Regions from separate parts of the Variovorax sp. ISS6 genome, predicted to be linked through region 2. Evidence: predicted binding sites of a transcription regulator. Region 2 holds the regulator's gene; each other region holds the start of a gene.
What was found. Region 2 encodes LexA, which represses DNA repair genes until DNA is damaged. Its sites were predicted from a motif close to ACTGTATNNNNATACAGT; they were not measured.

Region 1 (7,361 bases), 1.5 Mb from region 2:
CGATCCGGCAGATCCCGGGCGCGGTCGACGCCCACGTGCACCAGCGCCTCGACGGACCCTCGGTGGACCTGACGATGGACCGCTCGCGGCTGCAGCAGTACGGACTGACCGCCTCCAACGTGGGGCAGAACGTGCTGATCGCGCTGTCGGGCAGCTCGCAGACCGCGCCGGCCTACTGGCTCAATCCGCAGAACGGCGTGGTCTACAGCATCGCGGTGCAGACGCCGCAGTACAACGTCGACTCGCTCGATTCGCTGCTCAACATCCCGGTCGGCGCAGCCGGAGCGGCGGCGGCGCCCGGCGGCGCTCAGCAGCTGCTGGGCAACCTGGTCGACGCGCGCGCGGCGCGCCAGCCGGCGATCCAGTCGCGCTACAACATCGCGCCCGTGATCGACGTCTACGTCAGCGTGCAGGGCACCGACCTCGCGAGCGTGGCGAGCAAGGTGCAGGCGCTGGTCGACGAGATGCGGCCCAAGCTCTCGCGCGGCAGCCGCGTCGACATCCGCGGCCAGGTGCAGACCATGCAGTCCTCGTTCATCGGCCTGGGCGTGGGCCTGGCGATGGCGATCGTGCTGGTCTACCTGCTGATCGTCGTGACCTTCCAGTCCTGGCTAGACGCCGCGATCATCATCACCGCCCTGCCCGCCGCGCTGGCGGGCATCGCCTGGATGCTGTTCATCACCGGCACCACGCTGAGCGTGCCCGCGCTCACCGGCGCGATCATGACCATGGGCGTGGCCACGGCCAACTCGATCCTGATGGTGTCCTTCGCGCGCGAACGGCTGGCCGCGGGCATCCCGCCGCTGTCGGCCGCGCTCGAGGCCGGCGCCACCCGCATCCGCCCGGTGCTGATGACGGCGCTGGCCATGATCATCGGCATGATCCCGATGGCGCTGGGCCTCGGCGAAGGCGCCGAGCAGAACGCGCCGCTGGGCCGCGCCGTGATCGGCGGCCTGCTGTTCGCGACGGTGTCGACGCTGTTCTTCGTGCCCGCGGTCTACGCGGGCGTGCACAGCTGGCTCGCGCACCGGCGCGCCGCGCGCGGCGGCGCCCATCCGTCGGCCGGCGCCACCGCGCAGGAGCACTGAGCGATGCCCGCACCATCCGATCTTTTCGACACCCTGTTCGACTTGTTGTACCTGCCGCGCACCGAGCCCTCCCACGGCCGCGCGGCCCGCCACGGAAACGGCCCCGCGCCGTACAGCGCATGACAGAGCAACGCCATTCGGCATTGGCCATCCACCCCATCGCCGCCGACGACGGCGACGGCCCCGAGCTGCTGCGGCGGCGCCAGATCGTGCGGCGCACCCGCTGGCTGGTGCTGATCGTGCTCGTGCTGCTGGCGCTCGGCGCGGCACGCACGGTGTTCGTGCGCATCGCCAACGCACGAGAGCTGCAGGCCAGCACGGTCGAGCATGCCAAGCAATACGTGCAGACCGCGCTGCCGCGCACGCCCACCGCGGGCCAGAAGCTGGCGCTGCCGGGCACGCTGCAGGGCTACGTGCAGTCGCCGATCTCGGCGCGCGCCAGCGGCTACCTCAAGCGCTGGACCAAGGACATCGGCAGCCGCGTCGAGAAGGGCGATCTGCTGGCCGAGATCGAGACGCCCGAGATCGACCAGCAGCTGTCGCAGGCCATCGCCGCGCGCAACCAGGCGGCCTCGGGCCTCGAGCTCGCGCAGAGCACGGCGGCGCGCTGGGAGAACCTGCGCAAGAAGGACGTGGTCTCGCAGCAGGACCTCGACGAACGCCGCAGCGCCGTCGCACAGGCCACCGCCAACGTGGCGGCCGCCGATGCCAACGTGCAGCGCCTGAAGCAGACCGAGGGCTTCAAGCGCGTGGTCGCGCCGTTTGCCGGAGTGATCACGCGGCGCAACGTCGACACCGGCGACCTGATCGATGCCGGTGCCGGCGGCGGCGCGGGCCGCGCGCTGTTCGTGCTGGCGCAGACCGATCCGCTGCGCGTGTACATCAACGTGCCGCAGGCCTATGCCCAGCTCGTGAAGGCCGGCCAGCCGGTGGTGGTGACGCAGGCCGAGCTGCGCGGCCAGAAGTTCAGCGGCCAGGTCGCGCGCACCGCGGGCGCCATCGACACCACGACGCGCATGATGCAGGTCGAGGTCTCGCTGCCCAACCGCGACGGCGCGCTGCTGCCGGGCGCCTACGTGCAGGTCGAGCTGCCGCTGGCCGCGAGCGGCACGCTCACGGTGCCGGCCAATGCGCTGCTGTTCCGTGCCGAAGGCACGCGCGTGGCGGTGGTCGATGCGCAGGGCCGCGTCGGCCTGCGCCCCGTGACCTTGGGCCGCAACTACGGCGAGAACGTCGAGGTGGTCGACGGGCTCGCGGGCACCGACCGCATGGTGCTCAATCCCTCCGACTCGCTGGCCGATGGCGACATGGTCGCGGTGGCGCCCGATGCGCCGGCCGATGGCGCCAAGCCCGGCGCGGCACCGGCTGCAGCACCGGCGGCGGCCAAGAAGGAACCCGCGTGAGCATGCGCCGTCCCGCCCTCGCGGCGATCGCGCTCGCCGCCGTGATGCTGGCCGCGGGCTGCGCGGTCGGCCCCGACTACAAGGCGCCCGAAACCCCGCTGCCCGTGAGCTGGAAGCTCGAGGCACCGTGGCGCGAAGGCACGCCCAACGACATCGCCGACAAGGGCCCGTGGTGGAAGCGCTACGGCGACCCGCAGCTCGACGCGCTGCAGGACCAGGCCGTGGCCGGCAGCCCCACGCTCGCCATCGCCGGCGCGCGGCTCGCGCAGGCGCGCGCCACGCTGGCCTCGAGCTCGGCCGCGCAGTACCCGCAGCTCGGCCTGGGCACGCGCGCTTCGCGGCTCAAGATCTCGGCCAACCGGCCGCTGACCAACTACAACACCGCCAATTCGTCGACGGTGCAGAACGACTTCGCGCTCTCGCTCAACGCCAGCTACGAGCTCGACCTCGCGGGCCGCGTGCAGCGCAGCGTGGAAGGTGCCACCGCCTCGGCCGAGCAGTCCGCGGCCGACCTCGCCAACACGCGGCTGCTGCTGTCGGCCGACGTGGCGAGCAGCTATTTCAACCTGCGCTCCACCGACATCGAACTCGACGTGCTGACGCGCTCGATCGCGCTGCAGCGGCGCGCGCTCGAGCTGGTGACGGCGCGCCACGACCTGGGCGCCGTCTCGGGCCTCGACGTGGCGCAGCAGCAGGCGCTGCTCGAGACCACGCTGACGCAGGTCGACGTGCTCAAGAAGCAGCGCGCGCAGTATGAGCATGCGCTCGCCACGCTGACCGGCACGCCCGCGCCCTCGTTCGCGCTGGCGACCGACCTGCGCGAGATCCGCCCGCCCGCGGTACCGCTGGGCGTGCCCTCCGACGTGCTCGAGCGCCGGCCCGACGTGGCCTCGGCCGAGCGCGCGATGGCCGCGGCCAATGCGCAGATCGGCGTGGCGACCGCGGCCTTCTATCCGAGCATCCTGATCGCGCCCACGGTCGGCGTCGACAGCCGGCTGATCGAGTCGCTGTTCGATGCGCCCAGCCTTCTGTGGTCGGTCGGCGTGTCGGCCACGCAGGTGCTGTTCGACGGCGGCCGCGTGCGCGCGGGCGTGGACTTCGCGAAGGCCGGCTACGACGCCACCGTCGGCAACTACCGCCGCGTGGTGCTGACCGCGATGCAGGAGGTGCAGGACGGCATCGACGGCCTCGCGGCGCTCGAGCGCGCCACCGCCCAGGCGCAGTCGGCCGTGGCGGCCGCGCGGCGCGTGCTCGACATGGCCAACAGCCGCTACGAGGGCGGTGCCTCGACCTACCTCGACGTGATCACCGCGCAGCAGTCGCTGTTGACGGTGGAGCGCCAGGCCGCGCAGCTGCAGGGGCAGCGCCTGCTGACTTCGGTGTTCCTCGTGAAGGCGCTGGGCGGCGACTGGTGCGGAGACAGCGGCGCGGACGCCGCGCTCGCCGCTAGAACAGGCTGCCCTGCCCCGGGTCGCCAGGTGGCCGAAAAGCGCTGAGGTCGAGCGCGATGCGCTCGCGGTTGAAGCCGATGCGCGCGGTCGCCTTCTCGAAGCGCTGGCGCAGCAGGTCGGCCCACAGGCCGGTGCCCTTCATGCGCGTGGCGAAGTCGGCGTCGTAGTCCTTGCCGCCGCGCACGTCGTGGATGCGCGCCATGATGCGGTCCGCGCGCTGCGGGTAGTGCAGCGCCAGCCACTGCTTGAACAGCGGCGCCACCTCCCAAGGCAGCCGGATCATGGTGTAGAAGGCGCTGCGCGCGCCCGCCTCCCAGGCCGCCTCGAGCACCTGCTCCATGTCCTCGGTCACGAACGGAATCTGCGGCGCCACGCTCACCCCCACCGGCACGCCGGCCTCGGCCAGCGTGCGGATGGTGCGCAGCCGCCGGTGCGGCGCCGCGGCGCGCGGCTCGAGCTTGTGCGCGAGTTCGCCGTCGAGCGTGGTCACGGTCACGTACACCGCCGCCAGGCCGCGCGCGGCGGCCGGCGCGATCAGGTCGAGGTCGCGTTCGATCGCGCTGGACTTGGTCACCAGCCCGAAGGGGTGGTTGACCTCCGACAGCAGCTCGATCAGCGAGCGCGTGATGCGCAGCTCGCGCTCGATCGGCTGGTAGCAGTCGGTGGCCGTGCCGATCGCGATGTGGCTGGGCCGATAGCTCTTGCGGCCCAGCTCGCGGCGCAGCACCTCGACCAGGTTGCGCTTGGCGATCAGCTTGGTCTCGAAGTCCAGCCCCGGCGAGAGGTTGAGGTAGCTGTGCGTGGGCCGCGCGAAACAGTAGATGCAGCCGTGCTCGCAGCCGCGGTAGGGGTTGATCGAGCGGTCGAAGTAGATGTCGGGCGAGTCGTTCTCGTTCATCGCCGACTTCACGTCCTCGAAGCGCACCTCGGTGGCCAGCGGCTCGAGCTCGTCGGCCTCGGCGGCGTTCTCCTCGAGCGTGCCCCAGCCGTCGTCGAAGGCATCGCGCTCGTCCTTCGAGAAGCGGTGCGCGAGCCGCGTGGCGGCGCCGCGGCCCTTGATGGCATGGATGGGGATGTGGGCGGCGGGTGGCATGGCGCGACTCCTTCGCGATCTCGATACTGTTTAAACATACAGTATTTCACCATTCGCTCAGCCTTTGGCAATTTTTTAATTTCTTTCTTGACAGAAATTTCGGAAGTCCTAGACTCCAGCGCATGGAACTCACCGACATCCAACGCAAGTTCGTCCTCCACTGGGGCGAGATGGGCTCCATGTGGGGCGTCAACCGCACCGTCTCGCAGATCCATGCGCTGCTGTTCGTGCACGGCAAGCCGATCCATGCCGAGGAGCTGTCCGACACCCTGGGCGTGGCGCGCTCCAACGTGAGCAACAGCCTGAAGGAACTGCAGGCCTGGAACCTGGTGCGCGTCACCCACATGCTGGGCGACCGGCGCGACTACTTCGAGACCAGCGTCGACGTCTGGGAGCTGTTCCGCACCGTGGTGCGCGAGCGCAAGGAACGCGAGTTCGACCCCACCATCCGCATGCTGCGCGAGATCGTCGCGAGCCCCGATTTCCAGAAGGAATCGGCCGATGCGCAGGACCGCATCCGCTCCACCATGGACCTGATGGCCAAGCTCGCCACCTGGGCCGACGAAATGCTGCGGCTGTCGCCCGGCACGCTCGACAAGGTGCTGACGCTGGGCGCGAGCGTGCAGAAGTTCGTCCGTGGCGATGCGCCCGCGCCCGCCACCGGCAAGGACGATCCCGACGCCCACCATGCGAGCCTGCCGATGATCTGAGGCCGGCTCTTTTTTTGCCCATTTATTTCTGTTTTGACAGAAATATCGAGAACGAAGAACACCATGTCCCGCTCCACCGCCATCGCCTACCCGCTGACCGTCTACTACGACGCCACCTGCCGCCTGTGCACCGCGGAAATGGGCGCGATGAAGGCGCGCGACGCGGCCACTCGGCTCGTCCTGGTCGACTGCTCGCCGCCCGATTTCGATGCCGGCCCCGCGCCGCGCGAGGCCCTGATGACCGCGATCCACGTGGTCGATGCGGCCGGCCGCGTGCAGGTCGGCGTGCACGCGATCCGCGCCTGCCGCGAGGCGGTCGGCCTGCCCAGCGGCGGCGCCCTGCTCGACCTGCCGCTGGTCGCGCCGCTGGCCGACCGCGCCTATGCCGCGCTGGCGCGCAACCGCCAGCGCCTGCCCGGCTGGTTCGTGACCCTGCTCGCCGGCCCGGCCGCGAAGGCCTCGCGCACCTGCGTCGACGGCCAGTGCCGGCTCTGACGTCCGCCCCCCATTCCCCCACCAGGAGTTCACCGCATGCCCAGCGTCTTCCAGCCCGACTTCCGCCTGCCGCACACCGCCGAGGCCCCGGCCCCGGTCAGCCGCGCCGACACGCAGGACTACTTCACCGAGGTCGCCACCGACTACGGCGCCTGGAGCCCCAGCTACAACATGCACTTCGGCTACTGGCGCGCGGGCCTGAATCCGCTGCGCCGCGAAGGCATGCTGGTCGAGATGAACCGCGAGGTCGGCCGCGCGCTGCGGCTCGGCGAGCGCCCCACGGACGACGGCCGCCACTGCGTGCTCGACCTGGGCTGCGGCGCTGGCGCCACCGCGCGCACGCTGGTCGGCGACGACCGCCGCCTCTATGCCGTGACCGTCACCAACGTGGCGGTGCAGAACCGCATCGCCGCGCGCCTCGATGCGCAGGCCGGCGTGGCCGACCGCATGGCGCACCTCGAGGCAGACTACACGCGCACCGGCCTGCCGGCCGCGCAGGCCGACGGCGCCTGGGCGCTCGAGAGCGCCTGCTATGCCGAGGGCACCGCCAAGGCCGACTTCGTGCGCGAGGCCGCGCGCCTGCTCAAGACCGGCGCGCGGCTGGTGGTGGTCGACGGCTTCCTGCTGCGCCGCGAGCCCGGCCGCCTCGCGCGCTGGCTGCACCGCCTGTGGGCCGACAGCTGGGCCGTGCCGACGCTGGCCGTGCGCGCGGACTTCGTGGCCGCGCTGCGCGAACACGGCTTCGAGGACATCGAGGTGCGCTCGCTGCGCTGGCGCGTCGCGCCGAGCGCGCTGCACATCCCCGCGCTCGCCACCCGCTTCACGCTGGCCGAGCTCTGGAAGGCGCGCGGACGCCTGAGCCCCTGGCGCCGCAAGCACATCGTGGCCAGCTACTGCGCGCTCGCGCTGGGCATGTTCTGGCGCGACTTCGACTACTGCATGGTCAGCGCCACGCGGCGCGCCGACTGAGCCCGCACCCGCACACACACCGAAGAGGAGAAGGATCCCGATGCGCAACGAACCCGACGACGACACCCGGTTCTCCGGACTGGCTCCGATCGATGGCCCCGCACCTCCCGCCGGGGATCCGCCGAAGCGCCGCCTGCCCTTTCGCTGGTTCT
Region 2 (7,361 bases):
CGAGGAAAGCGGCGATGCCGATGCCGGCATTGGCGTGGTGCAGGTTGCGCACGAAGTGGTCGCGCTCCTGGCTCAGCTGCGACGAGAGCGTGGCGCCGCGGCCTTCGCTCAGCAGCTCCTTGATGCTCGCGAGCGAGTTGGGCGCGCGCTCGTTGAGCTTGGCGGCCAGCGCGAGCGCACCGGCCAGGGCCTGGCCCGGATCGCTCAGCGTGTTCACCAGGCCCAGCGCATGCAGCCGCTCGGCGCCGATGCGCTCGCCGTTCATCAGCCATTCGCTCGCGAGCTGGCGCGGCAGCATCTGCGCGAGATGCCAGCTCAGTCCGCCGTCGGGCGACAGCGCGACGTTGCTGTACGAGGCGGCGAACACCGCGTCGCGCGCGGCCACCACGAAGTCGCAGGCCAGCGCGAGCGAGAAGCCCGCGCCCGCGGCCGGGCCCTCGACGGCCGCGATCACCGGCTTCGGAAAGGTGCGGATCGAGTCGATCCAGTTGTGCAACCCCTCGATGCTCTCGGCCTGCACCGAGCGCTCGCGCTGCCGGTTGGCCTGCAGCCGCTGCAGCGAGCCGCCGGCGCAGAACCACGGGCCTTCGCCCACGATGACCACGCTGCGGATCTCGCTGCTGTTCTCGGCGCCGTTGAGCGCCTCGATGCCGGCGGCATAGATCTCGGGGCCGAGCGCGTTGCGCTGGCTGGGATTGGCGATCGTCAGCACCATGGTGCGACCTTCGCTCGTGCTCTTGAGTTCGGCGGTCATGTCGCGGCTCACTCTTCCTCGTGCAGCAGGCTCAGGCCCAGCGCGCCGCGGCGGCGCAGCCACGGGCTCGGGCGATAGCGCGGATCGCCGTAGACGGTCTGCATGTTGAACAGCACCTCGAGCATGTTGGTCGGACCGTAGAGGTTGCCCATGGCCAGCGGGCCGCGCGGATAGCCGAGGCCCAGCTGCACCGCGGTCTCGAGGTCGCCCGGCGTGCACACGCGCTGCTGGCACATGTCGGCCGCGATGTTGACGATGGTGCCGATCACGCGCTGCGTGACGAAGCCGCCGCTGTCGCGGATCACGCTCACGGCCTTGCCGTCGCGCGCGAAGAGGGCGTGGGCTGCGTCGCGCATGTCGCGCCGCGTGGCGGGGTTGGTGGCGAGCACGCGGCGCTTGCTGGCCGCGTCGTCGATCAGCATGTCGATGCCGACCGTGCGCGTGGCATCGAGGCGGTCGACGGCCGCGACGGTGGTGACGTCGAAGCCCAGCGGCGCGACCAGGATCAGCGATTGCGGCGAGGCCGTGGCACCGCTGTCGATCTGCGCGCCCAGCGTGTTGACCAGGCGCAGCAGCTCGGCGCGGCGCGCGGCGCGTGGCGAGACCCACACGGCGGGCAGGGTGTCGAGCTTCGGCGCCGGTGCCTCGGGCGCCTGCTGCATGGCGCCGTCCTCGTAGCGGTAGAAGCCTTCGCCGGTCTTGCGGCCCAGCGCGCCGGCCGCGAGGCGCTGCGCGGTGATCACGCTCGGACGGTAGCGCGGCTCGTCGTAGTACTGGCGGTAGATCGATTCCATCACCGGATGCGACACGTCGAGCGCGGTCAGGTCCAGCAGCTCGAAGGGGCCGAGGCGAAAGCCCGCCTGCTCGCGCAGGATGCGGTCGACGGTCACGAAGTCGGTCACGCCTTCGCCCACGATGCGCAGTGCCTCGGTGCCGTAGCCGCGGCCGGCGTGGTTGACGATGAAGCCGGGCGTGTCCTGCGCCTGCACCGCGCTGTGGCCCATCTGCGCGGCATAGCCCGCGAGCCGGGTGCAGACCTCGGGCGCTGTCTTGAAGCCGGCCACCACCTCGACCACCTTCATCAGCGGCACCGGGTTGAAGAAATGGAAGCCCGCGAAGCGCTCGGGGTGCTTGAGGCCGGCCGCGATCGCGGTCACCGAGAGCGAGGAAGTGTTGGTGGCCAGCGTCGCATCGGGCGCGACGATGGCTTCGAGCTCGGCGAACAGCTTGCGCTTGACCTCGAGGTTCTCGACCACGGCCTCGATCACGAGGTCGCAGCCGGCCAGCGCCTGCGCCGACTCGGCGATCTTCACGCGCGCGATCTGGGCATCGCGCGTGGCCTCGTCGATGCGGCCCTTCTCGTGCAGCTTGTTCCATTGGGCGATGATGGCATCGCGCCCGCGCGCCGCGGCGCCCTCGAAGCTGTCGAGCAGCAGCACCTCGCTGCCGGCCTGGGCCGCGATCTGGGCGATGCCGCGCCCCATGGCACCGGCGCCGACGACGCCGATCCGGGTGTAGTTCACTGTCATGTGTGGCTGGGGTTTTTCAAAGGTTGAGAGGTATCGGGCGGGCCGTCCGCGCGCGTGCGCACGCCGTCCGCTGCAGCAGCGATTTTGCAGTCTGGCGGGAGAAGGGTTTCCCCGGTGTTTCTCGGGGAGGCCTGCGGGCGCCGGTGCGACGGGGTTTCGCCGCGCCGTTCAGGCCGGCCGGCGGCTGCGGTCGATGCTCGCGCTGAGCACGATGGCGACCAGCAGCAGCGCGAGCCCGACCCAGCTCATCCAGTGCATGGCGTCGCGCGCCAGCAGCCAGCCGCCGAGCGCGGCGCCGAAGGCCTGGCCGATGTAGATGCCCGAGCTGTTGAGCGCCACCGAGCCCGGCGCCAGCGCGGGCGCTAGGCCCACCAGCCGGGCCTGCTGCGCCGAGTTGGTCGAGAAGCAGCCCAGGCCCCAGGGCGAGACCACCACCGCGATCCAGAACAGGCTGTCCGCCAGCGGCCAGAGCGCCAGGCTCAGCGCGATCAGTCCCGTGGTCGCGAGCACCATGCGGCCCGCGCCCGCGCGGTCGATGACGCGGCTCACGACCATGTTGCCCAGCAGGCCGCAGGCGCCGAACCAGCCCCACATCAGGCTCAGCGCAGTGGCGTCGGCGCCGAAGCGCTGCTTGAGGATCGGGCCGAAGTAGCTGAACAGCACGAACTGGCCGGCGCCCTGCAGCGCGGTGATCGAGACGATGCCCATCAGCACCGGGCTGCGCAGCACGCGCGCCCAGGCCGCGGCCGTGAGCGCCGCCGGCCGGATGCCGTTGGGCAGCGTGAGCCACACCGAGACCGCGCTCACGATGCTGAGCGCCGAGATCGCGAGGAAGGCCGCGCGCCAGCCGAAATGGCCGCCGATCAGCGCGCCGATGGGCAGGCCCAGCACCGAGGCCATCGACCAGCCGAGGAAGACGAAGGTGACCGCGCGCCCGCGCTGTTCGGGCGGCACCAGCATGCCGGCGCAGGCGGCCGCCTGGGGCGTGAAGATGGCCGGCGCGATCACCGCCAGCATGCGCACCGGCAACAGGGCGCCGAAGCTCGGCATGAAGACCGACACCGCGTGCCAGGCGGCGTACCACAGCATCGTGAGGGCCAGCAGCCGGCGCCGGTCCCAGCCGGCCACCGCGGCCGCGAGCAGCGGCGCGCCGAGGCAGGTGACGAAGGCCGCGGCCGTGATCAGCTGACCCGCGGTGGCGGCGCTGACATCGAGCGAGACGCTGATCTCGTTGAGCGTGCCCGGCACCACCATCACCCCGGTGCCGATCACGAAGTTGCCGGCGAGCAGCGCCCAGAGTGCGCCCCTCGGCGCCGGCTGGCTCACGGTTTCACCGCCGGACCTGCAGTGCGCCGGGGTTGACGATGTTGGTGGGGTTGCCCTTGATGAAGCTCACGACGTTGTCGAAGGCCTGGCCGAAGTACATCTCGTAGCTCTCCTGCTCCACGTAGCCGATGTGCGGCGTGCAGATGCAGTTCTCGAGGCGCAGCAGCGCATGGCCCTGCAGCGGCGGCTCGCTCTCGAACACGTCGATCGCCGCCAGCCCGGGGCGGCCGCGATTGAGCGCCGCGAGCAGCGCATCGGACTCGACCAGCTCGGCGCGCGAGGTGTTGACGAACAGCGAGGTCGGCTTCATGCGCGAGAGGTCCTCGAGCGTGATCAGGCCGGTGGTCTCGTCGTTGAGCCGCAGGTGCACCGACAGCACGTCGGCCATCGCGAAGAACTCCTGGCGGCTCTGCGCCACCTGGAAGCCGTCGGAGCGTGCCTTGGTGCAGCTCGCCTCGCGGCCCCAGATCACCACCTGCATGCCGAAGGCCTGCCCATAGCGCGCGACGAGCTGGCCGATGCGGCCATAGCCCCAGACGCAGAGCGTCTTGCCCTTGAGCACCGAGCCGAGGCCGAAATTGGGCGGCATCGAGGCCGACTTGAGCCCCGACTGCTGCCAGGCGCCATGCTTGAGGTTGCTGATGTACTGCGGCAGCCGGCGCATGGCCGACATGATCAGCGCCCAGGTCAGTTCGGCCGGCGCCTGCGGCGAGCCCGAACCCTCGGCCACGGCCACGCCGCGCTCGGTGCAGGCGGCCACGTCGATGTGGCTGCTGATACGGCCCGTCTGCGAGATCAGCTTGAGCTTGGGGAGTTTCTCGATCAGCTGGCGCGAGATCTGGGAGCGCTCGCGGATCAGGACGATCACGTCGGCGTCCTTGAGGCGCACCGAGAGTTGGCCGATGCCCTTGACGGTGTTGGTGTAGACCTTGGCTGCGTAGGCATCGAGCTTCGAAGCACAGTGCAGCTTGCGCACCGCATCCTGGTAATCGTCGAGGATCACAATATTCATGGCATGCCATTGTGCCTCGCAGCATGGAATCGGCGCGCCGTAGAACGTTTGGATACGGCCCTGCCGCCCTCGAGGGGCGAAAACGGGGCGAAGGCCGGAGAAGCGGCTCGAAGGCCGGGCAAAGGGCGAGGTTGCCCATGGACCCGGCCCCGAGGCGGCGCGCGAGACGCGCCGAAGGACGCTTTCAGTGCAGGTGCGCGGGGCGGGCCGCCCCGGCGGGTGCTTCGAGCGCTTCGAGCGCGGCGAGGCGATCGAGCTCGGCGCACACGTCGGCCATCCGGCCCGAGATCACCACCCGGTTGCTGTTGCGCGCGCCGCCCTGCTGGCGATCGACGAGACGCACCACCCGCAGCGGACGCGAGGGCGCCTGCGCCGCGGGCGTGGCCGGGAATGCGTTCGGGGCGCCATCGCCACGAGCCGCGCGCGACGGCCGTACCGACACGTAGCGCAGCTCGCTGGCGCACAGGCTCTCATCGTTGCGGCGCGCGGGGCGGGCGGGCAGCCAGCGGTTCGCGAGCGATTGCAGCGGCATCCAAAGATCGACGAAGGTGAGGAGGGCGATTCCCATGTGAACTCCAAGAAGGTTTGAGGTTGAACACAGGCAGGATTCGTTGTCATCGGGCGCAGCAGGGTGATGGCGACCAAGCGCCATACGCCCGCCACCTGCGGCGACCGGATGGGGTATGCGGGATGCGGATCCGCGAAGCGGCTCGGCGATGCAGACCGCCGGGCCGGCTCGGCGGGGCTACATCAGCATGGTGTTTCGGATCAGGCCGACCGCGAGGCCTTCGATTTCGAAGGGTTCGCCGGGTTGGACCACGATGGTCGGGTAGTCGGGGTTCTCGGCGTGCAGCTCGATCACCTGCTTGTTGCGCTTGAGGCGCTTGACGGTCACCTCGTCGCCGAGGCGCGCCACCACGATCTGGCCGTTGCGCGCCTCCTTGGTGGCCTGCACGGCGAGCAGGTCGCCGTCCATGATGCCGGCGTCGCGCATCGACATGCCGCGCACCTTGAGCAGGTAGTCGGGCTGGCGCTGGAACAGCGTGTTTTCGACGTAGTAGGTCTGGTCGACGTGCTCCTGCGCGAGGATCGGCGAACCGGCGGCGACGCGGCCGATGAGCGGCAATGCGAGCTGGGCCATGCCGGGCAGCGAGAGCGAGAACTGGCTGTTGCGCGACTCGGCGAGCGAACGCAGTGCATCGCCCTTGAGGCGGATGCCGCGCGAGGTGCCGCTCACGAGTTCGATGACGCCCTTCCGGGCCAGCGCCTGCAGGTGTTCCTCGGCCGCGTTGGCGGAGCGAAAGCCCAGCTCGCTCGCGATTTCGGCACGGGTGGGCGGCGCCCCGGTGCGGGCGATGGCGCTCTGGATCAGATCGAGGATCTGCTGCTGGCGGGCGGTAAGCTTCACGGCGAACTGCATGGTGGTTCCTTGCGGCACTGGCTGAACATCCAGTACCTGTATTTTTAACCAGTTTTTCAAAGTTGGCAAGCGATGGCGACTTCTTCCCCCTCGAATCCGCGGCGCGTGGTGGTGCTCGGCACCGGCGGCACCATCTCGGGCCGCGCGGCGAACAGCGGCGACAACATCGGCTACACCGCCGGCGAGGTGGGCGTGGCCGACCTGCTCGGCGGCATCGAGGCGCCCGCTGGCGTGACGCTGGCGGCGGAGCAGGTGGCGCAGGTCGACAGCAAGGACATGTCCTTCGCGATCTGGCGCGCGCTGGCGCTGCGCTGCGCCCACTGGCTGGCGCAGCCCGACGTGGCCGGCGTGGTGATCACCCATGGCACCGACACGCTCGAGGAGACCGCCTTCTTCCTCCAGTCGGTGCTGGCGCCGCGCAAGCCCATCGTGCTGACCTGCGCCATGCGCCCGGCCTCCGCGCTGTCGCCCGACGGCCCGCAGAACGTGCGCGACGCGATCGCCGTGGCCGCGACGCCGGATGCGCAGGGCGTGACCGCGGTCTGCGCGGGCACGGTGCTCGGTGCCTTCGACGTGCAGAAGGTGCACACCTACCGGCTCGATGCCTTCGACGCGGGCGACGCGGGGCCGGTGGGCTACGTGGAGGAGGGCGAGGTGCGGCGCGTGCGTGGCTGGCCGTCTTCGGAAGCAGGCGCGGTCCTTGACCGTCTTCCCGAGGACGAGGCTGCATGGCCGCGCGTGGAGATCGTGACGAGCCACGCGGGCGCGAGCGGTGCGTTGATCCATGCGCTGCGTGCGCATGGCGCGGCCACCTCGCCGCTGCGCGGCCTCGTGCTGGCGACCACCGGCAACGGCACGCTGCACCATGCGCTCGAGGCGGCCGCACTCGAGGCGCAGGAGGCCGGCATCGCGGTGCTGCGCGCCACCCGCTGCACGCAGGGGCGCATCCTGGCGAAGCCGGGCGACAAGCTGCGCGACGCGGGCACGCTGACGCCGGTCAAGGCGCGCATCGCGCTGACGCTCGCGCTGATCTGAAAACGGGGGGCAAAGAAAAAGCCGCGTCGCGGGACCCGGGGCCCGCGCGCGGCTCGCGATTCGAGCCGGGGCTCAGCTGCTGAGTGCGGCCAGGGCGCGCTGCGTGATCTCTTCGACCGTGCCCACGCCCTGGATGGCGCGGTACTTCGGCGCGGCGGCCGGATCGGCCTTGGCCCAGGCCGAGTAGTAGTCGACCAGCGGACGCGTCTGCTGGCTGTAGACGTCGAGCCGCTTGCGCACGGTCTCTTCCTCGTCGTCCTTGCGCTGGATCAGTTCCTCGCCGGT
Region 3 (7,361 bases), 3.1 Mb from region 2:
TCGCGCACCTGCTGGCGCGACATGCCGGTCTTGAGCGCGGCGACCTGTTCCTTGGATACGAAATTGCCCTGGACCACCTCGACCTTGTAGGGAGTGACGGCCGCCAGCGCGCCACGCGAGCGCTCGCTGATACCGCTGCAGGCACCGAGGCCCAGGGTGACGGCAACGGCCGCAGCCAGCAGCCAGGGACGGCGTTGGAAAATGGCAGGCATTGGGGGAAAAGGGGGTAGCGATATGATCGGCCATTGTAGCGGCTGGCCCCTTCCGGGGCCTTTGGCTGCCCAGGGCGCAGGAACCATCATGGCCAATATCGACGAACTCAAGAATACCGGCCTCAAGGCCACCCTGCCGCGGCTGAAGATCCTGGAAATCTTCCAGACCGGCGGCCAACGCCACATGACCGCCGAGGACGTGTTCCGCGTGCTGCTCAACGAGCACTCCGACATCGGCCTGGCCACCGTCTACCGGGTGCTCACCCAGTTCGAGCAGGCCGGCATCCTCGAGCGCAGCCACTTCGAGAGCGGCAAGGCCGTCTACGAACTCAACGAAGGCACGCACCACGACCACCTGATCTGCACCGCCTGCGGCAAGGTCGAGGAGTTCTACGACGCCGAGATCGAGCGCCGCCAGCAGCTGGTGGCCAAGGACAAGGGCTGGATCCTGCAGGACCACGCCATGTCGCTCTACGGTCTGTGCGGCGACTGCGTGAAGAAGCGCTGAGCTAGTCCGCGTCGCGCGCGCTTTCCATCGCCTTGTGGTGGCGCGCCACGAAATCGGCATAGGTGTCGATGCCGCGCAGCTGCAGGATCGAATTGCGCACCGCGGCCTCGACCAACACGGCGATGTTGCGGCCCGCCACCACCTGGATGATGACCTTGCGCACCGGGATGCCCAGCACGTCCTGCGTGAGCGGCGTCGAGGGCATGCGCTCGTAGTCGCGCTCGAAGCTGTCGCGCCGCACCAGGTGCACGATGAGCTTGAGCCGCATCTTCCGCCGCACCGCCGTCTCGCCGAAGATCGCGCGGATGTCGAGCAGGCCGATGCCGCGCACCTCGAGCAGATTGAGCAGCAGGTCGGGGCAGCGGCCCTCGATGGTGTTCTGGTTGATGCGGTAGAGATCGACCGCGTCGTCGGCCACGAGGCCGTTGCCGCGCGAGATCAGCTCGAGGCCGAGCTCGCTCTTCCCGAGGCCCGACTCGCCCGTGATCATCACGCCCATGCCCAGGATGTCCATGAACACGCCGTGCATCGAGGTGCGCTCGGCGAAGTGCTTGGACAGGTAGGCGCGCAGCAGGTCGATCACGAAGGCCGAGGATTCGCGCGTGGCGAACAGCGGCAACTGGGCGCGCTCGCAGATCGACAGCAGCTCGTCGGGCGCGGCCTGCCCGTCGGCCAGCACCAGCATCGGCGGCTCGAGCGTGACGATGCGGGCGATGCGCCGCGCGGTGTCCTCGGGGCTGCCGCGCGTCAGGTAGGCGACCTCGCGCGCGCCGAGGATCTGCACGCGGTACGGGTGAATGTAGTTGAGGTAGCCGACCAGGTCGGCGGCCGACTGGGCGCGGCTGATGACTTCGGGATCGAACTGGCGCTCGGACGCGCCGAGTCCCGCGAGCCATTCCCAGCGCAGCGAGCCGCGGAACTCCTCGAACATGGCATCGGCGCTGATGACGGTCGGCTTCATGCGTTCAGGGCGCGGCGCGCGGCACCGCTTCTTCGGAGGTGAGGGGAACGGGAGGAAAGGCAGCGCAGCTTAGCAGCAGCCACGCCCCGAGCCATGGGCTCAGGCGACTTGCGTGGAGTGCCAGCCGGCGATCAGGCCGTGCAGCGCGGCCGCGTCGGTGCTCGACTTGATCTGCTCGCGCAGGCCGGCGTCGCTCAGCAGCTCGGCGATCTCGGAGAGGATTTCGAGGTGCTTCTGCGTGGCGGCTTCGGGCACCAGCAGGAAGATCAGCAGGCCGACCGGCTGCTCGTCGGGGGCGTCGAAGCCGATCGGGTTCGCGAGCTGGAACACCGCGGCCATCGGGGCCTTGAGGCCCTTGATGCGACCATGCGGAATGGCGACGCCATGACCGAGGCCGGTGGAGCCGAGGCGCTCGCGCGCGAACAGGCTGTCGGTGATCAGGGCGCGGCCCAGCCCGTGAAGGCTTTCGAACAGCAAGCCGGCTTCCTCGAAAGCACGCTTCTTGCTGGTGGCGTCAACGCTCACGAGCACTTGAGCGGGCGGCAGGATGGACGCGAGACGATTCATGGTGGGTCAGAGCGGGGGCGATTATGCACCTGCTTGGTAAAAACCCCCACTCCGCTTATCTACTTTCTGGTTACATGTTGCCCGCAGGCCTCGCTTCCCTCGACAGAGGCCCTTCAAACCCTTGATGGGCAGTCGGAAAAGCCCATGAAAAAGCCGCCCGGAGGCGGCTTCGAGAGTCTCCAGCGCGACAGCCGGGAACCCGCTTCGTCCTACATCAGGCGCTTGGGCGCGCTGTGGTGATGGTCCTGCAGGCGGTCCTTGTGGCGCACCACCTGGCGGTCGAGCTTGTCGACCAGTTCATCGACCGCGGCATAGAGATCAGCGTGGCTCGACTCCGCGAACATGTCATTGCCCTTGACGTGGATGTTGCACTCGGCCCGTTGCCGGCGTTCCTTTTCCTTCTGCTTTTCCACCGTGAGGATCACCTTCACATCGACCACCTGGTCGAAATGTCGGATAACCCGGTCCAGCTTGCTCGTGACGTAGGTGCGCAAGGCAGGGGTGACGTCGAGGTGATGACCGCTGATCGTCAAATTCATGAATGACCTCCTGGAATTGACGGTTGGGGAAATGACCATCGCTGCGGATGCAGCGCGGCCGGCGAAAACGGTTGTGGGGCTGGGAGAAGAAAGGGGGAGAGGGGAAAGAAGGAGCGGTGCGGGAGAGGAGAAGGTCGATTCACTATGCCCAAGCTGTCACGGTATTGCAATACCGGGGGATGCCCGGATGACGGGCTGGCGGACCGCGCCGCATGCTCAGCTATTTCTTCCATAGCAGGCCCCAGCGGCCCCGCATGCTGCGGGCCGCGTTGCGAACCATTGCTGCCGCGCCCATCTTTCGCGGCCACCCGCGCATGTCCCTGCTGGGGAAAGGGCCGGGCGCCCTTCAGCGCCAGGCGGCGCGCATCCGGTTGCGCAGGTCGATCACCGCGGCCGGCGGCGGCACCGCGGGCGCGCGAGGCGGCGGGGGCGGCCAGGTCCGGGCTTCGAAGCGCGCGAGGTCGGCATCGGGAATGAAGCGGCTGCGGTTGGCATACAGATGCCGGTCGCCGCGCGCGGCCTGCTGCGGGATGTAGAAGCGCTGCGGCACCAGCAGGTGCAGGTGGTCGCGGGCGCGGGTCATGGCCACGTAGAGCAGGCGCCGTTCCTCCTCGAGCTCCTGCGCGCTCTGCGCCACGTCGGCCGGCATGCAGCCGTCGACCACGTTGAGCACGTGGACCGAATTCCACTCCTGCCCCTTGGCCGAATGGATGGTCGAGAGGATCAGGTAGTCCTCGTCGAGCAGCGGCGGCCCGGGCCGGTCGCTGGTGGCTTCGGGCGGATCGAGCGTGAGCTCGGTGAGGAAGCGTTCGCGCGAGGCGTAGCCCGAGGCCATGTGCACCAGCTGCTCGACGTCGCCGCGGCGCGTGCCCGCGGTGTCGTCGTAGAGCCGCTCGAGGTGCGGCAGGTACCACTCCATCGCGATGCCCACGTCGGCCGGCCAGGCCAGCGACGGCGCGCGCAGCGCGGCATAGGCCTCGGCGAAGGCGGCCCATTCGGCGCGCGCGGCGCTCGGCGGCACGAAGTCGCGCAGGGCGATGGCCGGGTCGGCCGCCTGGTCCATCGCGTCGAGCAGCTTCGCGCTGGTGGCCGGCCCGATGCCCGGGATCAGTTGCGTGACGCGAAAGCCCGCCATGCGGCCGCGCGGGTTCTGCGCGAAGCGCAGCACCGCGAGCAGGTCCTTCACGTGCGAGGCCTCGAGGAACTTGAGCCCGCCGTACTTCACGAACGGGATGTTGCGGCGCGCCAGTTCGAGCTCGAGCGGCGCGCTGTGGCTCGAGGTGCGGAACAGCACCGCCTGCGACTTGAGCGCGAGCCCGCCCTCGCGGTGCGCGAGCACCTGGTCGGCCACCCAGCAGGCCTGCTGGGCCTCGTCGGGCACGCGCACGATCTGCGGCCGCCCGGCCGAGGGCTTGTCGGTCCACAGCGTCTTGGCATGGCGCTCGGCCGCATGAGCGATGCACGCATTCGACACGTCGAGGATCGGCTGGGTGGAGCGGTAGTTGCGCTCCAGCGTGACCACGCGCGCCGGCCGCGAGAACTGCGAGGGGAAGTCGAGGATGTTGCGCACCGTCGCGCCGCGGAACGAATAGATCGACTGCGCGTCGTCGCCCACCACCGTCACGCCCCGCCCGTCGGGCTTGAGCGCGAGCAGGATCGCGGCCTGCAGCAGGTTGGTGTCCTGGTACTCGTCGACCAGCACGTGGTCGAAGCGCTCGCCCAGGTGCCGCGCCAGCGTGGGCTCCTCCATCATGCCGGCCCAGTAGAGCAGCAGGTCATCGTAGTCGAGCACGTTCTGCTGCTGCTTGGCCTCGACGTAGGCGCCGAACAGCTGCTGCAGCTCGACGCCCCATTCGGCGCACCACGGAAAGGACTGCCTGAGCACCGACTCGAGCGGCGCGCGCGTGTTCACGCAGCGCGAATAGATCGACAGGCAGGTGCCCTTGTGCGGAAAGCGGCGCGCGCTCGAGGAGAAGCCGAGCTCGTGCCGCGCCAGCCCCATCAGGTCCTCGGCGTCGCCGCGGTCGTGGATGGTGAAGTTGTCGTCCAGCCCGATCTGCGCGGCGTACTCGCGCAGCAGCCGCGCGCCGATGCCGTGGAAGGTGCCGGCCCAGGGCAGCGCGGGCGCGGTGTGGGCCTGCAGCCCCAGCACGCGCGCGAGCACCTGGCCGGCGCGCTGCGCCATTTCCTGCGCGGCGCGGCGCGAGAAGGTCAAGAGAAGCAGCCGTTGCGGATCGACCCCGCGCGCGATCAGGTGCGCCACCCGGTGCGCCAGCGTGCTGGTCTTGCCCGAGCCGGCGCCGGCGATCACGAGCAGCGGGCCCGCATCGGCCGCGTCCGGAGCGCCACCGGCCAGCGCCTCCACCCCGTGCTCGACCGCCGCGCGCTGTTCGTCGTTGAGGCTCGCAAGGGCGGCCGCGAGGCGCTCGGCCTGGGTCGCCGGCGGATGGGAAAAGACGGGGGACGCGGCGCTCGGCATGGCCGCCACTCTACTGGATGTTCGTCCAGTCCAGCCAACTCTGCGCTCATTCGCCGATGACATAATCGCGCCTCGCTGCAACTGGAGACCGCATCATGGAAACCGCCCCGTCTCGGCAGCTTTCAACTCCCGGCTGAGCCCGGCCGACCGGCTCCGGGATTTGAAAGCGCCCCTCTTTCTCGTCCCCCGCCCGTCCGCCCCATCGCCCCAGCCATTTCTCGGGAGTGAGCCATGCTCAATATCTTCACGCTCGCCAACGGCCGCCTCGTCCAGGAAGAGATCGAGGCCCTCGAGGAGCTCTCCCGCTTCCAGCCGATCTGGGTCGACCTCGAATCGCCCACGCTCGAGGAGAAGCGCTGGATCAAGCAGTACTACGGCCTCTCGATCCCCGAGGACGCGATGGACGAGGACATCGAGGAATCGGCGCGCTTCTATGAAGAGGACAACGGCGAACTGCACATCCGCAGCGACTTCCTGATCGACGACGACGAAGCCCCGCGCGCGGTGCGCGTCGCCTTCATCCTCAACCAGCACAACACCGACCTGCGCAGCCGCGGCGTGCTGTTCTCGATCCACGACGAGGACGTGCCCGTGTTCCGCCTGCTGCGCATGCGCGCGCGCCGCGCCCCGGGGCTGATCGAGGACGCGAAGGAAGTGATGCTCAAGCTCTTCGACGCCGACGCCGAGTACTCGGCCGACTCGCTCGAGAACATCTACGACGAGCTCGAGGCCGCCAGCAAGAAGGTGCTCTCGGGCAACGTCAGCGACGAGCTAGCGGGCGAGGTGCTGGGCGCCATCGCGCGCCAGGAAGACCTGAACGGGCGCATCCGCCGCAACGTGATGGACACGCGCCGCGCGGTCAGCTTCATGATGCGCAGCAAGATGCTCAATGCCGAGCAGTTCGAGGAAGCGCGGCAGATCCTGCGCGACATCGAATCGCTCGACAACCACACGGCCTTCCTGTTCGACAAGATCAACTTCCTGATGGATGCGACCGTCGGTTTCATCAACATCAACCAGAACAAGACGATCAAGATCTTCTCGGTGGCCAGCGTCGCGCTGCTGCCGCCGACCCTGATCGCGAGCATCTACGGCATGAACTTCAAGTTCATGCCCGAGCTCGACTGGGCCATGGGCTATCCCTACGCCATCGTGCTGATGGCCGCGAGCGCGCTGGTGCCGATGTGGTACTTCCGCCGGCGCGGCTGGCTCAAGTAGCAACCGCAGTAGAAGGCTGGGCGGCGAGCCACGCGCCGACCAGCGCGAGGCTGTAGCGGCTCGCGACCTCGGCGACGAAGCGCGCGAAGTCGCCATGGGCCGCGTCGTCGGCACGGTCCGAGATCGTGCGCATCGCGGCGAAGGGCACGCCGTAGTCGTGACAGACCTGCGCCACCGCGGCGCCTTCCATCTCCACGGCCAGTGCATCGGGCAGCGCGCGGCGCAGCGCCTCGCTCTCGGCCGCTGTCGAGACGAAGCGGTCGCCGCTGATCAGCAGGCCGCGATGCACGGCCGGCGAACGCAGGCCGAACTCGTCGACGGCACCCTGCCCCACCAGGGCCACGGGATCGCGCAGGATCTGCTCGGCCACGGCCGCCAGCGCATCGCCGATCGCCGCATCGGCCTCGAACCGCGAGACCCCCATCAAGGGCACCTCGTGCTTCGGAAAGAGCGGCGAGGCGTCCATGTCGTGCTGCAGCAGCTCGGTCGCCACCACCACGTCGCCGACCCGAACACCCGGCGCGAGCCCGCCCGCGACACCGCTGAAGACGATGGCGCGCACGCCGAAGCGCTCGAGCAGCAGCGTGGCCGTCACCGCCGCGGCGACCTTGCCGATGCGCGACAGCGCCGCGACCACGGGTTGGCCCCGCAGGTGGCCGACCCAGAAGTCGCGGCCCGCGACGCGCACGCGCTGCTCGTCGGGCATCAGCGCGAGCAGCGCCTTGAGCTCCTCGTGCATCGCCGCGACGATCGCGATGGGTGCCGCCGCAGCCACCGCTTACTTGATGTCCACGCCGTAGAAGGTGTGGCGGCCGAAGGGGCTGAGCTTGAAGTCGATCACTTCCTTGCGCACCGGCTTGAGCTGCACCGCGTGCGC
Region 4 (7,361 bases), 2.7 Mb from region 2:
CCGTGGGCCGCGTGGTCGGCGAGCGGCTGTCGACGCAGATGGGCCAGCCGGTGATCGTCGACAACCGGCCCGGCGCCAACGCCAACATCGGCACCGAGAACGTCGCGCGCTCGGCGCCCGATGGCTACTCGCTGCTGGTGGCGGCCAACGGCGTGGTGACCAACAACACGCTCTATCCCAAGCTGTCGTTCAACGGCCTGCGCGACTTCGTCGCCGTGGCGCGCCTGGGCTATGCGCCGCTGGTGCTGGTGGTGCCGGCCAGCGCGCCCTACAAGAGCGTGCCCGAGCTGCTCGCGGCCGCGCGCGCCAAGCCCGGCGACATGAGCTACGGCTCGGCCGGCAACGGCAGCTCGGGCCACCTGGCCGGCGCGCTGCTGGCCTCGGTCGGCAAGTTCGATGCGCTGCACGTGGCCTACAAGGGCGGCTCGCCCGCGCTGGTCGACCTGATCGCGGGACGCACCTCGTTCATGCTGCTGAATCCGCTCGAGGTGCTGCCGCACATCCAGTCGGGCCGGCTGCGCGCGCTGGCGGTCAGCGGCGCCCAGCGCGCGCCGATGCTGCCGAACGTGCCCACCATGGCCGAGGCGGGCCTGCCGAACTTCGACGCCAGCGTCTGGTGGACCTTGCTCGCGCCGGCCGGCACCGCGCCCGAGGTGGTCGCGAAGCTCAATGCCGAAACGCGCAAGGCGCTGGCCGATGCCGGCACGCGCGAGAAGCTGGGCGCGCTCGGCGCGGTCATCACGCCCTCGAGCCCGCAGGAGGCCGCGGCCTTCCTCAAGAGCGAATCGGCCAAGTGGGAGCAGGTGATCCGCGCGGCCGACATCAAGGCCGATTGAGCACGGCGCCGACTTCATGATCATCGACTGCCACGGCCACTACACCACCGCGCCGGCCGCGCTCGAGGCCTGGCGCCGGCGCCAGGTCGAGGCCTTCGGCGCGGGGCGGCCCGCGCCGGCCGCGTCCGAGCTGCGCATCGGCGACGACGAGCTGCGCGAATCCATCGAGGGCAACCAGCTGCGGCTGATGGACGAGCGCGGCATCGACCTCACCGTCTTCAGCCCGCGCGCGAGCTTCATGGCGCATCACGTCGGCGACTTCGCCGTGTCATCGGCCTGGGCCGCGATCTGCAACGAGCTGTGCCACCGCGTGAGCACGCTGTTCCCCGAGCGCTTCGCGGGCGCGGCCATGCTGCCGCAGTCGCCGGGCGTGCCGGTCGCCTCGTGCGTCGCCGAGCTCGAGCGCTGCGTGCGCGACTACGGCTTCGTCGGCGTCAACCTCAACCCCGATCCCTCGGGCGGCTTCTGGAACAGCCCGCCGCTGACCGACCGCCACTGGTATCCGCTCTACGAGAAGATGGTCGAGCTCGACGTGCCGGCCATGATCCACGTGAGCACCAGCTGCAACGCCTGCTTCCACACCACGGGCGCGCACTACCTCAATGCCGACACCACGGCCGTGATGCAGTGCATCGAGGGCGACCTGTTCGCGGATTTCCCGACCCTGCGCTTCGTGATCCCGCACGGCGGCGGTGCCGCGCCCTACCACTGGGGGCGCTTTCGCGGCCTGGCGCAGGCGATGAAGAAGCCGCCGCTCGCGCAGCACCTGCTGCAGAACCTGTTCTTCGACACCTGCGTCTACCACCAGCCGGGCATCGACCTGCTCGCGCGCGTGATCCCGGTCGAGAACATCCTGTTCGCCTCCGAGATGATCGGCGCCGTGCGCGGCATCGATCCCGAGACCGGTCACGCCTACGACGACACGCGGCGCTACATCGAGGCCGCCGCGCTGAGCGCCGGCGAGCGCGCGCAGGTCTACGAAGGCAATGCGCGCCGCGTCTTTCCGCGGCTCGATGCGCAACTGAACGCGCGCGGCCGGCTGTTCGATCCCCAATCTCATTCCTCGCAAGGAGCCCGCCATGCATGAACTCGGCGTCGTCCATCGCCACATCGAACGCGCCGACGCGCAGGTCGTCGACGCCCTCGCGGCCCTGGGCTCGGCCACGGTGCACGAGGCCATGGGCCGGGTCGGCCTGCTCGCGCCGTACATGCGGCCGATCTATCCGGGCGCGCAGGTCAGCGGCAGCGCCGTCACCGTGCTGCTGCATCCGGGCGACAACTGGATGCTGCACGTCGCGGCCGAGCAGATCCGCCCCGGCGACATCGTGGTGGCGGCCGTCACCGCGCCGAGCAGCGACGGCTTCTTCGGCGACCTGCTGGCCACCAGCTTCCAGGCCCGCGGTGCGCGCGCGCTGGTGATCGACGGCGGCGTGCGCGACGTGCACACCTTGCAGCAGATGGACTTTCCGGTCTGGAGCAAGGCCATCAGCAGCAAGGGCTGCGTGAAGGCCACGCTGGGCTCGGTCAACATCCCCGTGGTCTGCGCCGGCATGTCGGTGCAGCCCGGCGATGCGATCGTGGCCGACGACGACGGCGTGGTCTGCGTGCCGCGCGCGATGGCCGCGGCCACGCTCGAGAAGGCGCGCCAGCGCGAGGCGCTGGAGACGTCGAAGCGCGAGAAGCTCGCGAGCGGCGTGCTCGGGCTCGACATGTACGACATGCGGCCGGCGCTGGCGGCGGCGGGGCTGCGCTACATCGACTGAAAGGGCGCGGCGGGCAATGCCCGACCCGCGCGCATGGCCGCAGGGCCATCGGGGCGACGGGACGGTTAACATCTGTATAAACGTACAGTGTTTTCCGCCCGCCAGCCCACCCCATGGACCTCCAGCACAAGCTCGCCATCCTGGCCGATGCCGCCAAGTACGACGCCTCGTGCGCGTCGAGCGGCTCGCAGCCGCGCGACTCGGTGGGCGGGCGCGGCATCGGCTCGACCGAGGGCATGGGCATCTGCCACAGCTATGCGCCCGACGGCCGCTGCATCTCGCTGCTCAAGGTGCTGCTGACCAACCACTGCCAGTACGACTGCCTCTATTGCGTGAACCGCGCCTCGAGCAACGTGCCGCGCGCGCGTTTCCGCGCCGACGAGGTGGTGCAGCTCACGCTCGACTTCTACCGCCGCAACTGCATCGAGGGGCTGTTCCTCTCGAGCGGCATCGTCAAGTCGCCCGACCACACGATGGAGCAGGTGGTCGAGGTCGCGCGCTCGCTGCGCGAGGACCACGACTTCCGCGGCTACATCCATCTCAAAACCATTCCCGATGCCAGCGACGAGCTGATCGCGCGCGCCGGCCGCTATGCCGACCGGCTCAGCATCAACGTCGAGATGCCGACCACCGAGGGCCTGCGCTCGCTGGCGCCCGAGAAGGACGAGAGCGCGATCCGCCGCTCGATGGCGCGGCTGCGCTTGCAGATCGACGACACGCGCGAGGAGGCGCGCCGCGTGGTGCCGATCCGCGCGCTGCCGGGCGCGGCGCCCGTGGCCGCGAAGCCGCCGCCGTTCGCGCCCGCGGGCCAGAGCACGCAGATGATCGTGGGCGCCGACGCCACCGACGACCGCGCCATCCTCGCGACCAGCGCCACGCTCTACGGCGCCTACCGGCTGCGCCGCGTCTACTACTCGGCCTTCAGCCCGATCCCCGACGCGGCGCGCGCGCTGCCGCTCGCCGCGCCGCCGCTGCTGCGCGAGCACCGGCTCTACCAGGCCGACTGGCTGATGCGCTTCTACGGCTTCGAGCACGGCGAGATCGTGGCCGAGCGCGACGGCCTGCTGCGGCTCGACGTCGATCCCAAGATGGCCTGGGCGCTCGCGCATGCGGAGCGCTTCCCGGTCGACCTCAACCATGCGCCGCGCGAGCTGCTGCTGCGCGTGCCGGGCCTGGGCGTGAAGGCGGTCGATCGGCTGCTGCAGGCCAGGCGCGTGCGCCGCGTGCGCGCCGACGACCTGCGGCGGCTGCACGTGCCCGCGCGCAAGGTGCTGCCCTTCGTGGTGGCCGATGGGCACCGGCCCGCGGCCGGGGCGATGGCGGCGTCGGCGCGCGCCGAGCCCGCGCGGCAGGCCTCGCTGTTCTGAGCGCCATCGCGATGCAGGTGCGGCTCGACGACGCGGTCGACCTCGACGGTTTCCGGCGCCGCGCGCGGCAACTGCTGACCGACGGCGTGCCGCCCGAGCGGGTCGAGTGGGGCGTGGCGCGGTCCGATGGCGGAGAGGGCCTGTTCGGCGATGCGTCCGAGCAGGCGATCGCACCGCCGACCGCGGCGCTGCAGCCCGTGCCCGCGGCTTTCGTCGCGCTGTGCGCCGACGTGATCCTGCACCGCGATCCCCAGCGCTTCGCGCTGCTCTACCGCCTGCTCTGGCGCCTCGCGCACGAGCCCGCGCTGCGCCACGATCCGCTCGACGCCGACATGATGCGGGCGCAGCGCATGGCCAAGGCCGTGCACCGCGACATCCACAAGATGCGCGCCTTCGTGCGCTTCACGCAGGTGACGGACGACGACGGGCTCGAGCGCCATGTCGCATGGTTCGAGCCCGAGCACCGCATCGTCGAGGCCAATGCCGACTTCTTCGCGCGCCGCTTCGCGCAGATGCGCTGGGCCATCCTCACGCCCGAGCGCTGCGTCGAATGGGACGGCCATGCGCTGTCGTTCCGCGCGGGCGCCGACCGCCGCGAGAAGCCGCCGCCCGATGCGGGCGAGCAGCTCTGGCTCACCTACTACGCCCACATCTTCAATCCCGCGCGGCTCAAGTTCGCGACCATGCAGCGCGAGATGCCGCGCCGCTACTGGCACAACCTGCCCGAGGCCGCGCTGATCCAGCCGCTGGCCGACGCGGCCGACGCGCGCAGCCAGTCGATGATCGAAGCGCCGGCCACGCCCGCGCGGCGCATCCGCGCGCCGATGGCGCTGCACGCGCGGCCGGCCGAGGGCGTGGCGCCGGCCGACCTCGGCGAACTGCGCGCGGCCGCCCATGCCTGTCGCGCCTGCCCGATCGGCGCGCACGCCACCCAGGCCGTGTGCGGCGAAGGGCCGCTCGCGCCGCGCCACATGCTGGTCGGCGAGCAGCCGGGCGACCAGGAGGACCTCGCGGGCCGGCCCTTCGTCGGCCCGGCCGGCCAGCTGCTCGAGCGCGCGATGGCGCAGCTCGGCTGGGCGCGCGAGGGCGTCTACCTCGCCAATGCCGTGAAGCACTTCAAGTACGAGCTGCGCGGCAAGCGGCGCATCCACAAGACGCCGGGGCAGCGCGAAGCCGAGGCCTGCGCCCATTGGCTCGATGCCGAGATCGCGCTGGTGCGGCCGCGCTCGCTGGTCGCGCTCGGCGCCACGGCCGCGCGCGCGTTGCTGGGCCGGCCGGTGGCGGTGCAGGCCGAGCGCGGCGCCTGGCTGCGCGAGCGCGCGGACGGGCGGCCGGTGTTCGTCACGCTGCATCCGTCGGCGCTGCTGCGGCTGCCCGACGCGGAGCGCGAGGCGGCCCAGGCGCGCTGGCGCGAGGAGCTGGCCCGCGCGCGCGACACGGCGCCGGTTGCCTGAAGGGGCTCAGGTGCCGGGCTCTTCCGCGCGGCGTTCGGCCGGCACCAGCTCGGCCATGGCCTGCATCAGCATGGCCGCGGTCACGGGCTTGAACAGCACCGGCACGCCCGAGGCGCGCACGCGCTGCAGCCGCTCGGGCGCGGTCTCGCCGGTGATCAGCAGCATCGGCGCGTCGAGCCGGAAGCGCTCGCGCAGCCGCAGGCCGAGCTCCAGCCCGTCGACGCCGCTCGACAGCCGGTAGTCGCACAGCAGCAGCGCGACCGGCGGGTCCTGCGCCGCGGGCCCGGTCAGCAGGGCCACCGCCTCGGCCTCGTCGGCCACCGCCGCGACCTCGATGCCGTAGGCGCTCATGAGCTCGGTCATGGCCTTGCGGATCTCCTCCTCGTCGTCGATCAGCAGCACGCGGCCGCGCAGCGCCGGCACCTCGAAGCGCTGGCGCACCGGCAGCTCGAGGTCCTGCGGACTGAAGGCGCCCGCCGAGCCTTCCGAGGCCTCGGCGAGCGGCAGCACGACCCGAAAGCGCGTGCCGCGCCCGATGTGGGAGCGCAGCTCGATGCGGTGGCCGAGCAGGCGCGAGAGCCGCTGCACGATCGACAGGCCGATGCCCAGGCCGCGCGAGCGGTCGCGCCCGAGGTTGTCGACCTGGTAGAACTCCTCGAAGATGCGGTCGCGCTGCTCGGGCGCGATGCCGATGCCGGTGTCGCGCACCTCGATCCACGCCTGGTCGCCGCGCGGGCGCGCGATCACCGTGACGCCGCCCTGCGTCGTGTACTTGAGCGCGTTGTCGACCAGGTTCGACAGCATGCGGTAGAGCAGTTGCGGATCGCTGTGGATCCACAGGCCGCTGGCGCGCACGCGCAGCTGCAGCCGCTTGCGCTCGGCCTGTGCCGAGAAGGTGTGGTGCAGCGGGATCAGCAGGGCATCGAGCGACAGCGCGCGCGGTGCCGCCTGGACCACGCCCGCGTCGAGGCGCGAGATGTCGAGCATGGTGTCGAGCGAGGCGCCCAGCGCATCGACCGCGCGCATCAGCCGTTCCACGTTCTGGATCTCGGGCCGCCGCCGCAGCGTGCTGCCCAGCGCCGCGCCGAACAGCGCGATCGCATGCATGGGCTGGCGCAGGTCGTGGCTGGCGGCGGCCAGGAAGCGGGTCTTCTCGGCGCTCGCGCGCTCGGTGGCCGCGACCTGCTCGCGCAGCTGGGCGGCCAGCGCCTCGTTCTCGAACTGCAGGATCAGCGAGGCCGTCAGGCGCTCGTTCTGCTTCACGCCCTCGCGCAGCGTGAGCACCAGGTTGAGCAGCGCGAAGCCGGCCAGGAACCAGTTCAGCATGTGGCCGTACCAGACCAGCGCGGCGATCAGCCCGCTCATCATCGGGATGCCGTAGCCGAACATCGCGCCCTTGAGCGGCCAGCGCGCCTGCACCGCGCGGGTCCAGCTGCCCATGATCACGACCGTCACGAAGGTGGTCATGGCGGGGCTCTGCAGCGCCACCAGGAACAGGCTGGCCGGCGCGGTCACCGTGCTGACCAGCGTGACGTGGACGGTGTAGCGGCGCGCCCAGCGCGGGCTGTCGGCCAGCGGCACCTCGGGCGTCCAGCGCTTCGACAGCAGCACGTACAGGTCCATCAGCACGATGGCCGAGACGATGCCCAGCACCAGCGCGCGGTGCTCGGGCAGCACGTTGAAGTAGCCGAAGACGCCGATCGCGAGCGCGAAGACGCCGTGCGCCGCGATCGCGGTCGTGTGGCCGGCATAGACCGAGGCCAGGTGCTCGCGCAGCACGCGCAGCTCGAGCGTGGCGTCCCGTGCCAGGCGTCCCGGCATCGTGTCTTTCATCAAGCAGTCTCCCCGCGGGGTGGTTCCCCCGTCTCGCGTTCGCGGCCCGGCCGGGCCCATGGCCGGCTGCCGATGGTGCCCGCCGGCATGGTCATCGGCGCATCCTAG

Region 1: a site for LexA is predicted at 5,061-5,078, ahead of AC1HIL_RS14060 (PA0069 family radical SAM protein). Genes of this name have one in related genera too.
Region 3: a site for LexA is predicted at 5,279-5,296, ahead of AC1HIL_RS07000 (ATP-dependent helicase). Genes of this name have one in related genera too.
Region 4: a site for LexA is predicted at 2,671-2,688, ahead of AC1HIL_RS08925 (putative DNA modification/repair radical SAM protein). Genes of this name have one in related genera too.

The regions. Positions count from the first base shown of each region.
Region 1 is NZ_JAWRZC010000001.1:3,079,609-3,086,969, reverse strand. It holds gene AC1HIL_RS14075 (efflux RND transporter permease subunit) at 1-1,088, shown strand, start outside; gene AC1HIL_RS14070 (efflux RND transporter periplasmic adaptor subunit) at 1,208-2,491, shown strand; gene AC1HIL_RS14065 (efflux transporter outer membrane subunit) at 2,494-3,987, shown strand; gene AC1HIL_RS14060 (PA0069 family radical SAM protein) at 3,938-5,035, opposite strand; gene AC1HIL_RS14055 (GbsR/MarR family transcriptional regulator) at 5,158-5,745, shown strand; gene AC1HIL_RS14050 (thiol-disulfide oxidoreductase DCC family protein) at 5,809-6,240, shown strand; gene AC1HIL_RS14045 (SAM-dependent methyltransferase) at 6,277-7,209, shown strand; gene AC1HIL_RS14040 (SRPBCC family protein) at 7,250-7,361, shown strand, end outside.
Region 2 is NZ_JAWRZC010000001.1:4,599,393-4,606,753, reverse strand. It holds gene AC1HIL_RS21375 (oxepin-CoA hydrolase, alternative type) at 1-754, opposite strand, end outside; gene AC1HIL_RS21370 (3-hydroxyacyl-CoA dehydrogenase) at 763-2,283, opposite strand; gene AC1HIL_RS21365 (MFS transporter) at 2,452-3,609, opposite strand; gene AC1HIL_RS21360 (D-2-hydroxyacid dehydrogenase family protein) at 3,614-4,621, opposite strand; gene AC1HIL_RS21355 (hypothetical protein) at 4,806-5,189, opposite strand; gene lexA (transcriptional repressor LexA) at 5,367-6,041, opposite strand; gene AC1HIL_RS21345 (asparaginase) at 6,114-7,076, shown strand; gene adk (adenylate kinase) at 7,149-7,361, opposite strand, start outside.
Region 3 is NZ_JAWRZC010000001.1:1,495,605-1,502,965, reverse strand. It holds gene AC1HIL_RS07025 (outer membrane protein assembly factor BamE) at 1-212, opposite strand, end outside; gene fur (ferric iron uptake transcriptional regulator) at 301-720, shown strand; gene hprK (HPr(Ser) kinase/phosphatase) at 722-1,681, opposite strand; gene AC1HIL_RS07010 (PTS sugar transporter subunit IIA) at 1,781-2,248, opposite strand; gene hpf (ribosome hibernation-promoting factor, HPF/YfiA family) at 2,458-2,787, opposite strand; gene AC1HIL_RS07000 (ATP-dependent helicase) at 3,134-5,266, opposite strand; gene corA (magnesium/cobalt transporter CorA) at 5,498-6,484, shown strand; gene AC1HIL_RS06990 (5'-methylthioadenosine/adenosylhomocysteine nucleosidase) at 6,477-7,223, opposite strand; gene AC1HIL_RS06985 (ABC transporter substrate-binding protein) at 7,263-7,361, opposite strand, start outside.
Region 4 is NZ_JAWRZC010000001.1:1,947,173-1,954,533, forward strand. It holds gene AC1HIL_RS08910 (Bug family tripartite tricarboxylate transporter substrate binding protein) at 1-836, shown strand, start outside; gene AC1HIL_RS08915 (amidohydrolase family protein) at 853-1,923, shown strand; gene ligK (4-carboxy-4-hydroxy-2-oxoadipate aldolase/oxaloacetate decarboxylase) at 1,916-2,599, shown strand; gene AC1HIL_RS08925 (putative DNA modification/repair radical SAM protein) at 2,713-3,966, shown strand; gene AC1HIL_RS08930 (UdgX family uracil-DNA binding protein) at 3,978-5,420, shown strand; gene AC1HIL_RS08935 (ATP-binding response regulator) at 5,427-7,253, opposite strand.